DNA from 2 places in the Blautia sp. AF26-2 genome. Region 1 is predicted to be linked to the other one. Evidence: riboswitches for the same ligand, from Rfam matches in the RefSeq annotation. Region 1 holds a riboswitch; the other holds the start of a gene.
What was found. Region 1 has a riboswitch for lysine ahead of dapA (4-hydroxy-tetrahydrodipicolinate synthase). Riboswitches for the same ligand answer to the same signal wherever they lie in the genome.
Positions count from the first base shown of each region.

Region 2: linked by a shared signal. The riboswitch ahead of DWY63_RS17415 (alanine/glycine:cation symporter family protein) and the one ahead of dapA (4-hydroxy-tetrahydrodipicolinate synthase) in region 1 are both predicted to bind lysine.

Region 1 covers NZ_QTWD01000002.1:113,875-121,537, reverse strand. Annotated here, with positions in the region: gene DWY63_RS03365 (carbohydrate ABC transporter permease) at 1-817, opposite strand, end outside; gene DWY63_RS03360 (ABC transporter permease) at 830-1,759, opposite strand; gene dapB (4-hydroxy-tetrahydrodipicolinate reductase) at 2,149-2,910, opposite strand; gene dapA (4-hydroxy-tetrahydrodipicolinate synthase) at 2,946-3,836, opposite strand; lysine riboswitch at 3,988-4,162, opposite strand; gene DWY63_RS03345 (single-stranded DNA-binding protein) at 4,218-4,847, opposite strand; gene typA (translational GTPase TypA) at 5,253-7,082, shown strand; gene DWY63_RS03335 (polysaccharide deacetylase family protein) at 7,170-7,663, opposite strand, start outside.
Region 2 covers NZ_QTWD01000019.1:24,226-31,888, forward strand. Annotated here, with positions in the region: gene DWY63_RS17410 (amidohydrolase) at 1-492, opposite strand, end outside; gene DWY63_RS17415 (alanine/glycine:cation symporter family protein) at 610-2,088, opposite strand; lysine riboswitch at 2,274-2,448, opposite strand; partial or broken gene DWY63_RS17420 (peptide deformylase) at 2,598-2,714, opposite strand; gene DWY63_RS18235 (hypothetical protein) at 2,756-3,172, opposite strand; gene DWY63_RS17430 (class I SAM-dependent methyltransferase) at 3,186-3,791, opposite strand; gene DWY63_RS17435 (hypothetical protein) at 3,778-4,329, opposite strand; gene DWY63_RS17440 (GNAT family N-acetyltransferase) at 4,326-4,895, opposite strand; gene DWY63_RS17445 (AIM24 family protein) at 5,091-5,927, shown strand; gene DWY63_RS17450 (MATE family efflux transporter) at 6,089-7,423, shown strand.

The DNA.
Region 1 (7,663 bases):
TCAGGGACTGGGTCGGCAATGAGATTGCGCTGACGGCAGAGCCTGCGGCGTTGTTTGCAAGAAGCTTTTTATATGCCTCAATATCATTAACCTGCTGATACAGGAAATACTGCAGCGGATACTTGTTCGTGTCTTTGATATACAGCATCGCATTGTACCAGTCATTCCAATAAGCCAGTGCAATGAAGAGGCCCACGGTAGCAAGTGCCGGTTTGATCAGCGGCATTACAATCCGGAACAGAATACGGAACTCGCCGCAGCCATCAATCTTGGCCGCTTCAATCAGAGAATCCGGAAGTCCCACGATGTAACTCTTCATGATCAGAAGGTTGTATACGCTGAACAGCAGCGGAAGGAGCAGTGCAAGGTAGCTGTCCCGCAGATTCAGGGTCTGTGTCATCAGTACGTAGTACGGAACAAGACCGCCGGAAAACAAAGTGGTAAAGTAGAAGAAAAACGAAAACTGATTTCTCCACTCAAACTCCTTACGTGACAGTACATAAGCTGTCATAGTCTGCAGCAGCAGACCAAGTACCGTTCCGACGATGGTCAGACCGATGGTCGTGCCGTATGCGCGGAAGACAACCATAGGATCTTTAAATACGGTTTTGTATGCCTCCAGGCTGAAATCCTGCGGCAGAAGGCTGAAACCGTTCTGGATAATGGCCGATTCCGAAGAAAACGAGCCGGATACGATCATGATGAAAGGAACGAGGCAGACCAGCGCGATGATTCCGCAGAATCCGTACGCGATGATATCAAGTGCAACCGCATCTTTTCCTCTTTTGATTTTACTTGTATGACTGGAAGATCCCACTTTTCATCCCTCCTAGAATAAGGTGTAGTCTTTATCATAAAGACCAACCAGTTTGTTTACGATTACGACAGTGATAAAGCACAGTACCGACTGATACAGACCAACAGCTGCGGACATTCCGAAGTCGTTGCTGCTGATTAAGGCACGGAACGTCAGGGTATCAATTACATCGGTGTAGTTGTACAGAAGACCGTTACTTCCAACCAAGTTGTAGAACATATCAAAGTTTCCTTTGAAGATGCCTCCGACGGATAGCAGAAGCAGGATGATTGTGGTCGGCATGATCATCGGGATTGTTACTTTGAAAATTCGCTGGAACACGTTTGCTCCGTCGATGCGGGCTGCTTCATAAATCGAAGTGTCAATTCCCATAATTGCTGCCAGGTACATAACAGAACCGTATCCGATTCCCTTCCATACATTAAAGAAGACAAGGATAAACGGCCATGCCTTTGGTGTCGTGTAAAACTTGATTGGTGTTCCACCGAAGGTTTCAATCAGTCGGTTCAGAAAACCGTAGTCGGAACTGAAAATATTGAATGCCATAACTCCTACGATAACCCAGGAAATGAAATACGGCAGAAACATCAGCGACTGTGTGATCTTACGGTAATGTTTGTTGCGGATCTCGGTCAGAAGCACGGCAACGGCAATCTGCATCGTCGTGTTGATCACAATAAATGCCAGATTATACAGCACGGTATTTCTGGTAACGAGTCCGGCCTGTCCTGATTTAAAGAAGAACTTGAAGTTATCAAATCCGTTCCACGGGCTTCCCCAGATACCTCCTGCGTAGGAGTATTTTTTGAATGCCATTACAATTCCTGTCATCGGGTAGTAGGAAAAAATCAGGGTATAAATTACTGCCGGTGCAAGCATCAGAAGAAATACCCGGTACTTGTAGAGCTTTTTGCAAAACCCTTTCCAACCATTCTTTTTCATCTTCTCATTCCCTTTCTTGTTTGCGCAACTTTTTGTTGCTCAACTCTTTATTTTTCTTTGTGCCATTATCATATCATTTCGGCATATTGTTTACAATTCGCAGTTTTTATAAGATATTTCTTGTCGAAATATACTGTTTTACTATTTTTTGTGCAAAACGCGCAACTTTAGCGTTTTACCTTGTTGCGCATTGATTTTTCCATTACCGTTTGCGATTTTCACGTTCTCTTTTGATATTCCGTATTTTTTCTTGTGTATTCTGCCAAATATTCTGCAAAATAACTTCCTCAATTCCGAAAATCCCGTTGTAAGAAAAGAAAAAGTGCGCAACGTTTCGCATTTTCGTTGCGCACTTTCTGGTTTCTATTCACTTTTTCCCTGTTTCTGCCTTATTTCGCAGCAATGACATCCTGCATGTCATACATGCCAGCCGGTTTTCCAGCCAGGAATTTTGCAGCCTCTACAGCTCCTTTTCCGAAAACTCCTTTGGAATATGCTCTGTGGGACAGGGTAACAACCTCGTCCGGGCCTGCGAAGATGACGTCGTGGTCGCCGACGATGGTGCCGCCGCGTACAGCAGAGATTCCGATTTCTTTCGGGTCACGCTGCTCGTGGCGCTGGCTTCTGTCGTATACGTAGTGGTACTGGTTGTCCATTGCCGCGTTCAGGCTGTCTGCCAGGGCGATGGCGGTTCCGCTTGGAGCGTCGCATTTCAGTTTGTGGTGTTTCTCCACGATCTCCATATCAAAGCCTGCTTCGGCAAGCACTTTTGCAGCTGCCTGTACCAGTTTCATCAGCGTATTCACACCAAGGGACATATTTGCAGAGCGGAGAACCGGGATTTCTTTGCTGGTCTCCTGCACTTTTTTGAGCTGATCCTCGGTGAGGCCTGTGGTGCAGAGGACGAGTGGAAGTTTTTTCTCCTTGCAGGCATCGAGCAGTGCGTCGGCTGCCTTGTAGGAAGAAAAGTCAACGACTACGTCTGCCGGAACATCGCATTCTGCCAGGCTTTTGAATACCGGATAATCGTTCTGGCCGTTGTCGTTCATATCGATTCCGGCTATGATTTCTGCATTTGCATCTTCTTTTACCAGGCCGGTGATGACCTGTCCCATATGGCCGTTGCAGCCATGCATAATAATTTTAACCATTGTCTTTTTCCTTCTTTACTTCGTGTATTCTTAACTTAAGCCAGTTTGATTCCAAAATCTTTCATAGCCTTTGCCAGGCGCTCCTGGTTCTGCGGCTCCATCTCGGTCAGCGGCAGACGAAGCGGGCCAACCTCTTTGCCCATCAGGTTCAGCGCTGCTTTTACCGGAATCGGGTTTACTTCGCAGAACAGCGCATCGATGAGCGGCAGTGCTCTCAGCTGGATTTCTCTGGATCCGGCCACATCGCCGTCGAGGAATTTCTGTACCATGTCGTGGGTCTCACGCGGTGCTACGTTGGAAAGAACGGAGATTACACCGCTTCCGCCAAGGGAAAGGATCGGCACAACCTGATCGTCGTTTCCGGAGTACAGATCGATCTTTCCATCGGTCAGCTGCATAATTTTTGCGACCTGGGAAATGTTTCCGGAAGCCTCTTTGACTGCAACGATATTCTCAACGTTGTTGAACAGATAGACGATCGTTTCCGGTGCAATGTTTACGCCGGTTCTGCCCTGAATGTTGTAAAGGATGACCGGCACTTTGACGCTGTCTGCGATTGCGGTAAAGTGTGCAATCAGGCCCTTCTGTGTTGCTTTATTGTAATACGGAGAAACGAGAAGAAGTCCGTCCACGCCGTATTTTTCTGCTTCCTGAGACAGATAAATTGCTGTCTCCGTGCTGTTGGAGCCGGTTCCTGCAATTACCGGGATTCTGTGATTTACTTTTTCCACGGTATATTTGATGGCATCCAGATGCTCCTCATGGGACAGGGTCGAAGCCTCACCGGTGGTTCCGCAGATAACGATGGCGTCGGTTCCGCCGGCGATCTGCTCCTCAATCAGTTCTCCGAGTTTTTCGTAATTCACTTCCTGTGTTTCGGTCATCGGTGTGATAATTGCAACAGCTGCACCTTTAAAAATAGACATTCTCTTTTCCTCCTGTATGTTGTGTCAGATAAAACCATAAGAAATCAGTCGCCGGAGCTTATCTCCCACGGAAAATTTCACTTTCCGTTTAAAAAAGAGGCGCCTCATCCCAGATAAGATCGCCTCCAAATTCACACATACGCAGTATCTATGATCAGATAGCTCTCCATCTCTCGATGACAGTCGCAGATTTTTTCAACCTGCGCCCAGGAGCATACCGGTTCAGCGCCGGATGTCCTTCGGCATTCTTCCCTTTTCCTCTTCTTCTTTTGCTGCTGAGGCATCCGAAAAGGTACTCTTGAAGTAATGCGACCTCTATCCACTTCAGTTCTGCTTTTACTATAGCATCATTAAATTTTCTTGTCAACAGCGGATCGCGCTTTAACTCTCACTATATTCCAGCTTGCTCACCGAAACCTCATACGCGGTCCGCTTTTCCATTTCCGTCTCGCTCAGCCGCTTCATATATTCCCGGCTCTGGATCCGTCCCCAGATGAGAACGTGGCCGCCCACGGCAAACGCAGAGGCATACCGCGCATTCCGTCCCCAGCAGATGCACGGGATATAATCTGATTTTCCATACGGACGGTTGACCGCGATCAGAAGGTCGGCGATCTCTCTTCCCAGAGGTGTTTTCCGGTAGACCGGCGGTTTACATATGTATCCATCGAGGTAAATCTGGTTGGATTTGACGGAATCGTCCTCTTCCTCCACGAAGCTTAATTCCCGCGCAAATACGGAGAGTACCAGACGGTTCTTCTTCTCCTCGTGGCGGTTGTAGGACCGAAACTGACCGCTGATGCAGATCCACTCACCCTGGTAATCCTGTGATACGTCCACCAGCCGCTCGGAGACCATCACCGGAATGATGTCCTGCGATTCACTCAACCGCTTGACCATCACATCGACGAGGTAAAAGCCCTCTCCGAATACCTGATGGCTGAATGTAAACGGGGAGACAATCTCTCCCATGATAACCACCTGATTGTTTTCAATCATCTTGTCTGCCATAATGAAAATCCCCTTCCTTTGTCTTTTCTTTCTGAATATTGATTTCTGATCGGTACTTTGCTGATCTATAATCCTAATGTATGAACCACATTTCTTTTTCAGAACCACTTTTTTCCAGATTTTTTTATTTCTATTCAAATCAGCATTCTGCCCAATTTTTTGTATATGTTTCTGTAAAAACCGCACCACATGCTTCGTATTTTCTACCATTGCAATACAAAAAATGTCACATCTTCCCTGTTTTTTTTCTCTGTTCTGTGCTATAATAGTTCAGATAGGCAGGCATCCAGCAGAGACAAAACGGCAAGGCACCTGCCTTTGTGCTGTGATAAACATTCCCGGCCGGCTTGAAATTTTGAAAAATTGAACCCGGCAGGGTCAACCCATAGGAAGAGGAATGAAGAAATGAAAACAACGAGAGAAGATGTAAGAAACGTTGCCATCATCGCCCATGTCGATCATGGTAAAACTACACTGGTAGACGAGCTTCTGAAACAGAGTGGCGTTTTCCGTGCCAATCAGGAGGTTCAGGAACGTGTCATGGACTCGAACGATATCGAGCGTGAGCGTGGAATCACCATTCTTTCCAAAAATACAGCAGTTTACTACAAAGGAACGAAAATCAACATCATCGACACCCCAGGCCATGCGGACTTCGGCGGCGAGGTTGAGCGAGTTCTGAAAATGGTAGACGGCGTTATTCTGGTTGTAGACGCATTCGAGGGCGCTATGCCGCAGACCAAATTCGTGCTGAAAAAAGCACTTGAGCTGAATCTTTCCGTTATCGTCTGCATCAACAAAATCGACCGCCCGGAGGCACGCCCGGACGAAGTCATCGACGAAGTGCTTGAGCTTCTGATGGATCTCGACGCATCCGACGAGCAGCTTGACTGTCCGTTCCTGTACGCATCCGCAAAGCTGGGTCATGCCGTACTCGATCTGAACGACACCCCGAAGGATATGACACCTCTGTTCGAGACCATTCTGAAATACATCCCGGCTCCGACCGGCGATCCGGAAGCTGGCACACAGCTTCTGATCAGTACCATCGACTACAACGAATACGTTGGACGTATCGGTGTCGGCAAAGTTGAAAACGGAACGATCCGCGTGAACCAGGACGTTATGCTGGTCAACCACCACGATCTGACCAAGAAGAAAAAAGTAAAGGTCAGCAAACTGTATGAATTTGACGGACTGAAAAAAGTAGAGGTTACTGAGGCAGGCATCGGTTCTATCGTTGCTGTTTCCGGTATCCCGGATATCCACATCGGAGATACTCTCTGCGGCGATCTGGACAACCCGGTTTCCATCCCGTTCCAGAAAATCTCCGAGCCGACTATTTCCATGAACTTCATCGTAAACGACAGCCCGCTGGCCGGTAAAGAAGGTAAATACGTAACTTCCCGCCACCTGCGTGACCGTCTGATGCGTGAGCTGAACACTGACGTTTCTCTCCGCGTCGAGGAGACTGATTCCGCAGACTGCTTCAAGGTTTCCGGCCGTGGTGAGCTGCATCTGTCCGTCCTGATCGAAAACATGCGCCGTGAGGGATATGAGTTCGCAGTAAGTAAGGCAGAGGTTATCTACAAAGAGGACGAGCGCGGACGCAAACTCGAGCCAATGGAAATCGCATACGTTGACGTTCCGGACGAGTTCTCCGGTACTGTCATCCAGCTCCTCAGCGAGCGTAAAGGCGAGCTTCACGGCATGAGCCGCGCAAGCGATGGTTCCACCCGTCTGGAGTTCGAAATCCCGGCACGAGGCCTGATTGGTTTCCGTGGAATCTTCATGACCTCCACCAAAGGAACTGGTATCCTGAACACCGAGTTTGAAGATTACGCACCGTACAAGGGCGACATTGAATACCGCAAACAGGGTTCCCTGATTGCTTTCGAGGCAGGCGAGTCCGTTACCTACGGTCTGTACTCCGCACAGGAGCGCGGTACTCTGTTCATCGGACCTGGCGAGAAGGTTTACGCCGGTATGGTTATCGGACAGAACGGTAAGGCCGAGGATATCGAGCTGAACGTCTGCAAGACGAAGCACCTGACCAACACCCGTACTTCTTCTTCCGACGAGGCACTGCGTCTGACTCCGCCGAGAATCCTTTCCCTGGAGCAGGCTCTGGACTTCATCGACAAGGACGAGCTTCTTGAGGTTACTCCGGTTTCCTTACGTATCCGTAAGAAAGAGCTGGATTCCAGACTTCGTAAGAGAGCGGCAATGAAATAAATTTTCATAAAATGACATAAGAACCGCCGGTTCACTCTTGATTTGAGAGTAAACCGGCGGTTCTTTGTCGTTTTTCTATTCTGTTTTCTATTCGTTTGTCGTTCCGCCATGGAAGCCGTAATACGTCTCTCCCGCTGCAAGATCCACGCCGTTTGCCGCTGCAAGAGTATGAATCGTGACAAGCTCATACCCGCGGTTGATCAGCTCCGGCACGATCGTTGCACACGATTCTACGGTCGTCTCGTGGATATCATGCATCAGGATAATGTCTCCCGGGCTTACACTGTCGAGAACGGCGCTGATGTTTGCCTGTACATTTTTTGTCTGCCAGTCCAGGGTATCGACATCCCACATGATGCTCGGGCGGCCGATAGATGCGAGCAGTTCATCGGTGCTGTTTCCATACGGGAAACGGATGACAGTTGCACCCTGTCCGTTGTTGTACTGGGCGATCAGATCATCCGTCATCTGGAACTGGGCAAGGCCGTCGTCGGTGCTCAGTTCTTTCATATTCGGATGCGCATAGGAGTGGTTTCCAAGCTCACAGCCGATCGCCGCCATGCGCGGGATCACATCTGCAC
Region 2 (7,663 bases), on a different contig from region 1:
GGTATCTGCGGTGACGCCGAGGAGTTCCAGTGCTTTGCTGTTGACTACGAGGCAGTGGCCGCACGCTCTCGTCGCGCAGATCGGAACTTCAGTTGATACGCGGTCAAGATCGTAGCGGTTCGGCATGCGGTCCACGTCCGTGAAGTAATCCTGATTCCAGCCGCGGCCCATCAGCCATGCGCCGTCTTTTCGCGGATGCTCTTTCTGGAAGGTGTCGAGGCAGGCGAGCATATCTTCCAGGCTTTCGGTATGTGCGGCAAGCTGCGCTTTCAGCAGGGAGCTTCCGTAATTTAAAAGGTGCATATGGCTGTCGTTAAAACCGCTGCAGACGAATTTTCCGCCGAGGTCTACAACTTTGTCGCCGGCTGCTGCAAGGGCATCTGCCTCTGCGCTGCTTCCGGCGAAAACAAATTTGCCGTCTTCTACTGCAAACGCTTCGACAAGCGGCAGTTTTCCGGTGTAGACAGCTCCGTTTTTGTAAATTGTTTTCATATCATTATCCTCCTACTGTCATCTAAATTTGATTCTATTCTTTTCTGCCCATTTGCGCAATATACAAATTCAGACACGCTATTCTCTTGCGTGTCTGGATTCGCTTTTGAATATTTTTTATTTCGTTTTCTCTTCGTAGAACAGGCAGGCGTTCTTGTCTACCGTGCCCTGGCCGAAGTTTCTTGCTTTGTAGTCTTTCAGCAGTTTGAAATACTGGTTCGAGAGAATCAGGATCACTGCTACGTTGACGAAGGTCGGGATCGCAGATGTGATATCAACGACAGTCCAGATAAAGCCCTGGTTGTTGGTCTTTACCAGATAGATCGTCCACAGTACGCCCGGCAGAGCGCGGACTGCGTAGAAGATTTTCATGACGATATCTTTCATCTTGCCTTCTTTTTTATACAGATGCTCCAGAATTGCCAGATAGTAGGTGAACCATCCGCCGGAAGTCGTCACAGTGAAAATGACCATGATGACTGCCAGAAGGATGCTTCCAAATTTGCCGAATCCGCTTGCAAATGCACTTAAAGCAAGTGTTCCGCCGTTCGTTCCGTCGGTCCAGTTTCCGCTTAAGATAACGGAAAGTGCGGTGATCGTACAGATAACCATGGTATCAAAGAATACCTCGAAAGATCCCCACAGACCCTGCTCTACCGGATGCGGTGTTTTTGCGGAAGCATGGATCATTGGAGAAGTACCCCATCCAGCCTCATTGGAGTATACGGAACGCGCCATACCCACACGGATAATCTCGCTGACTGCGCAGCCGGCAAAACCGCCGATCGCTGCTGTTCCGGTAAATGCGTTTGTTACGATGGCTGCAAATACGCCAGGAACGCGGTTGATGTTGATGATGATCATGCCAATTCCCATCAAGATATAAAGAACGCTCATAAATGGAACGAGCTTGCTGAACAGACTTGCGATTTTCTTCGTACCGCCGCTTGTAACGACATAGGTCAGAATGCAGAGCAGAACGCCCATCACGATAACGCCTTCTACTTTGAAGCTTCCAAGATTGATATTCTCAATACCGAACGCACCGGCTACGACCTGAGATGCGGTCAGGTTGGAAGAGGTTACGAAGAAGGTGGAGAAAATACCGATGCCGAAGATGAGCGCCGGGATCAGCCACAGCTTGCCCCAGTGGCGCTCCTCGCCAAGTCCGCACTCCATGTAGTAAGTCGGACCGCCGTAGTACTCACCTTTTTCGTTGGTGTGACGGTAGTAGCAGCCGAGGGTAACCTCAACCTGTTTTAATATCATACCAAGCAGAGACGAAAGCCACATCCACATAATGGCTCCCGGGCCACCTGCTGCAACTGCAGTTGCAACACCGGCGATATTACCGAATCCTACGGTACCGCCGATAGCGGTCGAAATCGCCTCAAACGAGGAAAGCATACCCTTTCCTTCACTTGCTTTGTCTTCTTTCTGGAACAGTTTTCCGCCGGTTCTCTTCATAATCCAGCCAAAGTGACGGAACTGGAAAAATCCAGAACGAACGGTAAAGTACAGACCGGTCAGAATCATCAGCGCGATCAGCGGCACGCCCCAAAGGACACCGTCCAGCCAGTTAAGAAATGCTATCATGTCAAAATCCTCCCTTTTTTCTTTTCCGGCAACAGTTTTCTTCAGACGTATCCTGTAACACCCGTTTCGTCTTTCGTTCTCCAACCAAACAGATTTCCACCCCTGGAACCTTTTGTCACGGTTCCAACTGCAGTACAATAAAAAGAGCAGCGGTCTTCACCACTGCTCCATTAAATCTACGTTCATGAAGCAATAGCTCCTCCACCAGTACGGTGAGAGTGCACAGCCTGTTCGACTGTACCCCAACGCAGACAGTTTTTCGGGAACTGCCCCGTTTCGGCGAATGCTCCTTTCCCTGCCCGTCCCAGACCCCGTTGTCTCAGGACAGCTACTCTTAGCCTTCGCGCCTCTATTGCCGAATATGTATATTGACAGGTATTATCATATGTTTCTTTTCGCCACTTGTCAATCGTTTTTTCGACATTATTTTACAAAAATTTTATATTTTCGAAATTTGTCCTGATTTATTTGAGATTCTCCCAGTCGATTTTTTCGTCCCGGTAAAAATACTCGCGGTTTGCTGCCAGTGTGTCCTGCAGATCTCTTCCCACCTGCAGATCTTCCTCTGTCGCCGGGATGGATTTCTGTCCGAGGAAGAGAACGTCTCTCATAATTGGTTTTACCATTTGTGTTTCCTTTCTCTTTCGGCCTTAAAGGCCGAAATCGTTTAATTTTCTATTTGAATCCGCATATCGCACGATGTGCATCCGATCACGGTTTTTCCGCCTTCCTGCTCCAGTCGTTCTACTTTTCCGCCGCAGAACGGGCAGATCCAGTCGATCTGTTTTCCGGCTTTGACGGCCTGCATCATGTTGACGAATTTTGTCGTATCTACATTTTTCGAATCACAGTTCTGCGTCCAATCACCGGAGAGTTCTTTTCGCAATTCGCCGTTTTCATTCAGAATGACGGTATCGCCCTCCTCGATGTTCCGGTCATACAGCATCTGATCCTCCTGGCGGATGCGCGATTCGTTCCCGTTTTCATCCTGTAACACAACAACTGCCATGACAGGCTCATCGGCGCTGCGTTCCTCGCAGCCGAAATCGATGTCTTCGTCGATCCGCACTACCTGATATTTCATTTAAAAATCCCCCTTACTCTGCTATCGTAAAAATCACAACCCGCTCCCGGCTGTCCCCGCCCGGAAACAGATCCATACAGTCGATCTCATCGAGAAATTCCAGTTCCGGCACCGTCATCAGATACGAGATATAAGCATCCGACGGGTAATAGAAAAACAACTGGATCTCCCGCGGATTTTCGTAGTACGATTCCAGCAGTCTTGTCATCGCTTTTCTTAAGATTTCAAGCGAAAACGGGTTAAAAAAATACACCCGGTCCACTTCCGCAGGAACGGGAAAATTTTCGGCGCTCTCCAGCACAAACTCCGTCCGCGCACCAGAGGCCGCCGCCTTTTTGTTTTCCATTGCCTTCGCATAAATCCGGTCATCATACTCCACACCGATGGACTGGCACCGGGTCTGCGCCGATAAGAAGAAATCTACGCGGCCCTTTCCGCATCCGTAATCGAGCAGCGTATTTCCCTTTCGGATCATCCCTGTGTTTGCCATCCGCTCCAGCACGCAGTATGGGGTCGGCTCATACGGATACCGGTACAGATCCGACCGGCTGTCGTCCCGCCCCATTGTGTGGATCTGCAGCAGCTTGTCCCAGCGGTTTTCGTTTTTATCCTCTCTCATCGCCCGTCTCCCAATACTGTTCGAATAATTCCAGATACTCCTGTTCCACCGCAGCAAACGGCCGCACCGTGTAGTCCAGCGTGATGTGAAGTTTCGGCGCATCCCCCGCCTGCGGTTCCTCCAGCAGATTTGTCAGATCGTACCACAGCAGATCATTGTCGATCTGTTTCATCATCCGCTGCTCCTCCGCCGTCAGATCACTGCCAAGATATTTCTCATAAATCACCGAAAGCAGATGGTCCTCGATCTCGCGGTACCGCGGCATTTCCTGTTTTAATGGCCTCGGCACATCCGACATGTAACACTCGCTCGCGTCATGCAGAAGACACGCCAGCACCAGCCGCCGGGAATAGCCGCGCGCGGCAGCCTCTTTCGCACAGCAGATGCAGTGCTCTCCCACTGACCAAAACGTCGTCACATGGCCGTTTCCGCGGCAGACCATCGGCAGCGCATGCGCAAAATCCTCCACACAGAGCAGTTCCGGGGCGGGATGCACAGGGTCAAAATGTTTTCTTGTATACGTTGTTATTGTGCTCATTCTTTTATCTCACTATATGATTTTACTGCCGGCTGTCCCGCATGCGGCTCGCCGATGATTTTTTCCATCCAGACCATATCATACCAGCGGTCGAATTTGTAGCCGCAGTTGTGGAAGGTTCCCACGAGTTCGAATCCGAGATGTGCATGGAACTCGGCGCTGTTTTTCGTCAGATATTCATCCTCGACTTGCGGATAGCCGATGCAGGCGTAGAGGTTCAGAATGCCCATTTTTTTCAGGCGGTCCGCCAGCTCTTCATACAGTCTCCGGCCAAGGCCTCCTTTTCTTGCATTGGGATCGAGATAAATGGTCAGCTCGCTCGACCAGTCGTATGCGGCGCGGCCGACAAAGGCATGTGCGTATGCATAACCTTCGATTTTTCCATCCTGCTCGATGACGAGGTATGGATATTTTTTCATGATATCACGCATGCGGTTCTCAAATTCTTCCAGAGACGGCACGTCCCACTCGAAAGAAATGACGGTGTATTCTACATAATAAGCATAAATCTCCAGAATGCGTGCGGCATCCTCTATTTTTGCATCTCTGACAGTAATTGTACTCATAATAAATTCCTCCTCTGACCGTACTGCTTGCGTTTTCTGAACTTTATCTTATCACTCCGCTGAAAAATGGACAACATGATTTCCAGATTTCCTTTTTTTCTAAATTTTTCTGTGCTCTTTGCTTTCTTTCCTGTATAATAAAAGAAACAAGACGGATCACTATTTTTCTTCTTAATGAAAGAAAGGAACGTGCCTATGAAAATTTTAAATCTCGAAAACGAAAACCGGAAATTCACCAAGTCCATCGAAAATTTCCACGTCATGGAATATCTCCAGGATTCCAGCGTCTCGCCGATGACTGCCATGGAGGAGTATTACATGAGCAAAATGAATGTGCGCCGCCGCCAGGTTGTCATTGAACTGGACAAGGAGCACTCCGCGATTATCCAGTCCGGTGCGATGCAGTGGATGGGCGGCCATGTACAGGCGACCGCCGGAATCAAAGGGATCGGCGACCTGTTCGGAAAGGCCATCAAAGGCGCCATGACAAAGGAATCTGCCGTAAAACCGGAGTACGTTGGCGACGGATATCTCGTGCTGGAACCGACCTACAAATACATCATTCTTGTGGATGTCGAGAAATGGGGCTCCCTCGGAATGACGATTGAGGACGGCATGTTCCTCGCCTGCGACGGCAGAGTCAAAACCAAACTGACCGCCCGCAAGAGCATTTCCTCCGCTGTCCTCGGCGGCGAAGGCTTCTTCAATCTGAGCCTCGTCGGCAGAGGCGCCGTTGCCCTCGAAAGCAACGTACCTGAGGACGAGCTGATCGAAGTCGAACTCGAAAACGACGAACTGAAAATCGATGGAAACCTCGCCGTCTGCTGGTCCTCCAACCTTGATTTCACCGTAGAGCGCTCCACCGGAACCCTCGTCGGCTCCGCCGTCAGCGGTGAAGGCCTCGTCAACGTCTACCGCGGAACCGGCCGCGTCCTCATGAGCCCGGTCGCCCCGACAGATTCCCTGCTGACTGCAACCAACACGACCCAGGCGAACCCCACTGTGAAGAACAACCTTCCGCCGGAAAATTAAATTCGAATCCTCTCCGCCCCTATGCCTAATACGCATAGAAAAAAGTCAAATTAAACCTCGTTTTTGATTGACACTTTCTTCAAAACATGTTAGCGTAAAATACGCATTTATCTTTACATTCTTAAGAAAAACCATACGATAAAATACATGTTCTGGAGAAAATGATGAATAGAATAAGCTGGACTGAACTGAAACCGCAGATTCAGCAGGTCGGGCGATTAAGTCTGCCTGCGATTCTTACACAGATTACTACGATTGCGATGCAATACATTGATTCCGCGATGGTCGGCGCGCTTGGGGCGAATGCTTCGGCGGCGATCGGGCTGGTTTCGTCGACGACGTGGCTCCTCAGCGGTACGATTTATGCGGTTTCAGCCGGTTTTTCTGTTCAGGTAGCGCATCAGATCGGGGGAAATCATGACAAGAAGGCAAGGGATGTTGTGCGGCATGGCATCGCGTCCGCGCTTGTTGTGTCGGCTGTTTTGTGCCTGATCGGGCTTCTGATCAGTCATCCGCTGCCGGGGTGGCTCGGCGGTGCGCAGGAGATCCGGCGGAATGCCACGCTCTATTTTATGATGTTTGCCATCATGCTTCCGTTTTCCCAGCTCAACTCGCTGATGTCGTCCTTCCTGCAGTGCAGCGGTGATATGGTGACGCCCAGTATTTTAAATGCCGTCATGTGCGTGCTCGATATCATTTTCAATGCTCTTTTGATTCCGGTTTTCGGTGTCATGGGTGCCGGTATGGGAACGATGCTGGCCTGCGCCGTCATCAGCCTCACGGGTGCCTGGTTCTGTTGTGTCCGCAATCCGCGGCTGCGTCTCCGCCGGAAGGAAAAAACGGTTTTTGATACGAAAATTCTGAAAACTGCATTCAAAATCGGTGTGCCGGTTGCCGTACAGGAAATCGCGATGAACAGCGCCATGGTTGCTGCCACCATGCTGATTGCCCCGCTCGGCTCCATTGCGATTGCGGCCAATTCGTTCGCCGTCACCGCCGAAGGCCTCTGCTACATGCCAGGCTACGGCATCGGTTCCGCCGCGACAACGCTCGTCGGCAGAAGCTACGGCGCCGGAAATTACAAGCTGGCGAAACGCTACGGAAATATCTGCATTGCCATGGGCGCAGTCCTGATGGCCATCACTGGAGGTCTGATGATGATCTTCTGTCCGTTCGTCTTTAGCATTCTGACTCCTGACCCGCAGGTTCGCTCGTTTGCCGCCGAGGTACTCCGCATCGAACTGCTCGCCGAGCCGTTTTTCGGCGCTTCCATCGTTGCCGCCGGAGCCCTCCGCGGAACAGGCGATACGTTTGTGCCAAGCCTTCTGAACCTTGGCAGCATCTGGGTCATCCGCCTCGGTCTCGCGGTGCTTCTCATCACCCCGCTCGGCCTGCGCGGCATGTGGATCGCCATGGCTATCGAGCTCTGCATCCGCGGATTGCTGCTGCTCTACCGCCAGCATACATCGAAATATTATAAACTGCCCGCAGCCTGACTTGGCGGCAGCGTATAGAAAAAGCGCTTATTTGAGATTTCATTCCCGCCTCAAATAAGCGCTTTCTATTTTACCTTATCCCTTGTTTCAATTCACAGTCGGTATTTTCACGGAGTCTGACATGTCGAAAATAGTTCGACTGTGACTTGCCTCATGTCTGTGGAGGATACCGATTTCTCTCCGCCCGCCACTGCCGTTATGTTTCTTTTAACAATTCATCCCACCACTTTAGAAGCGGGA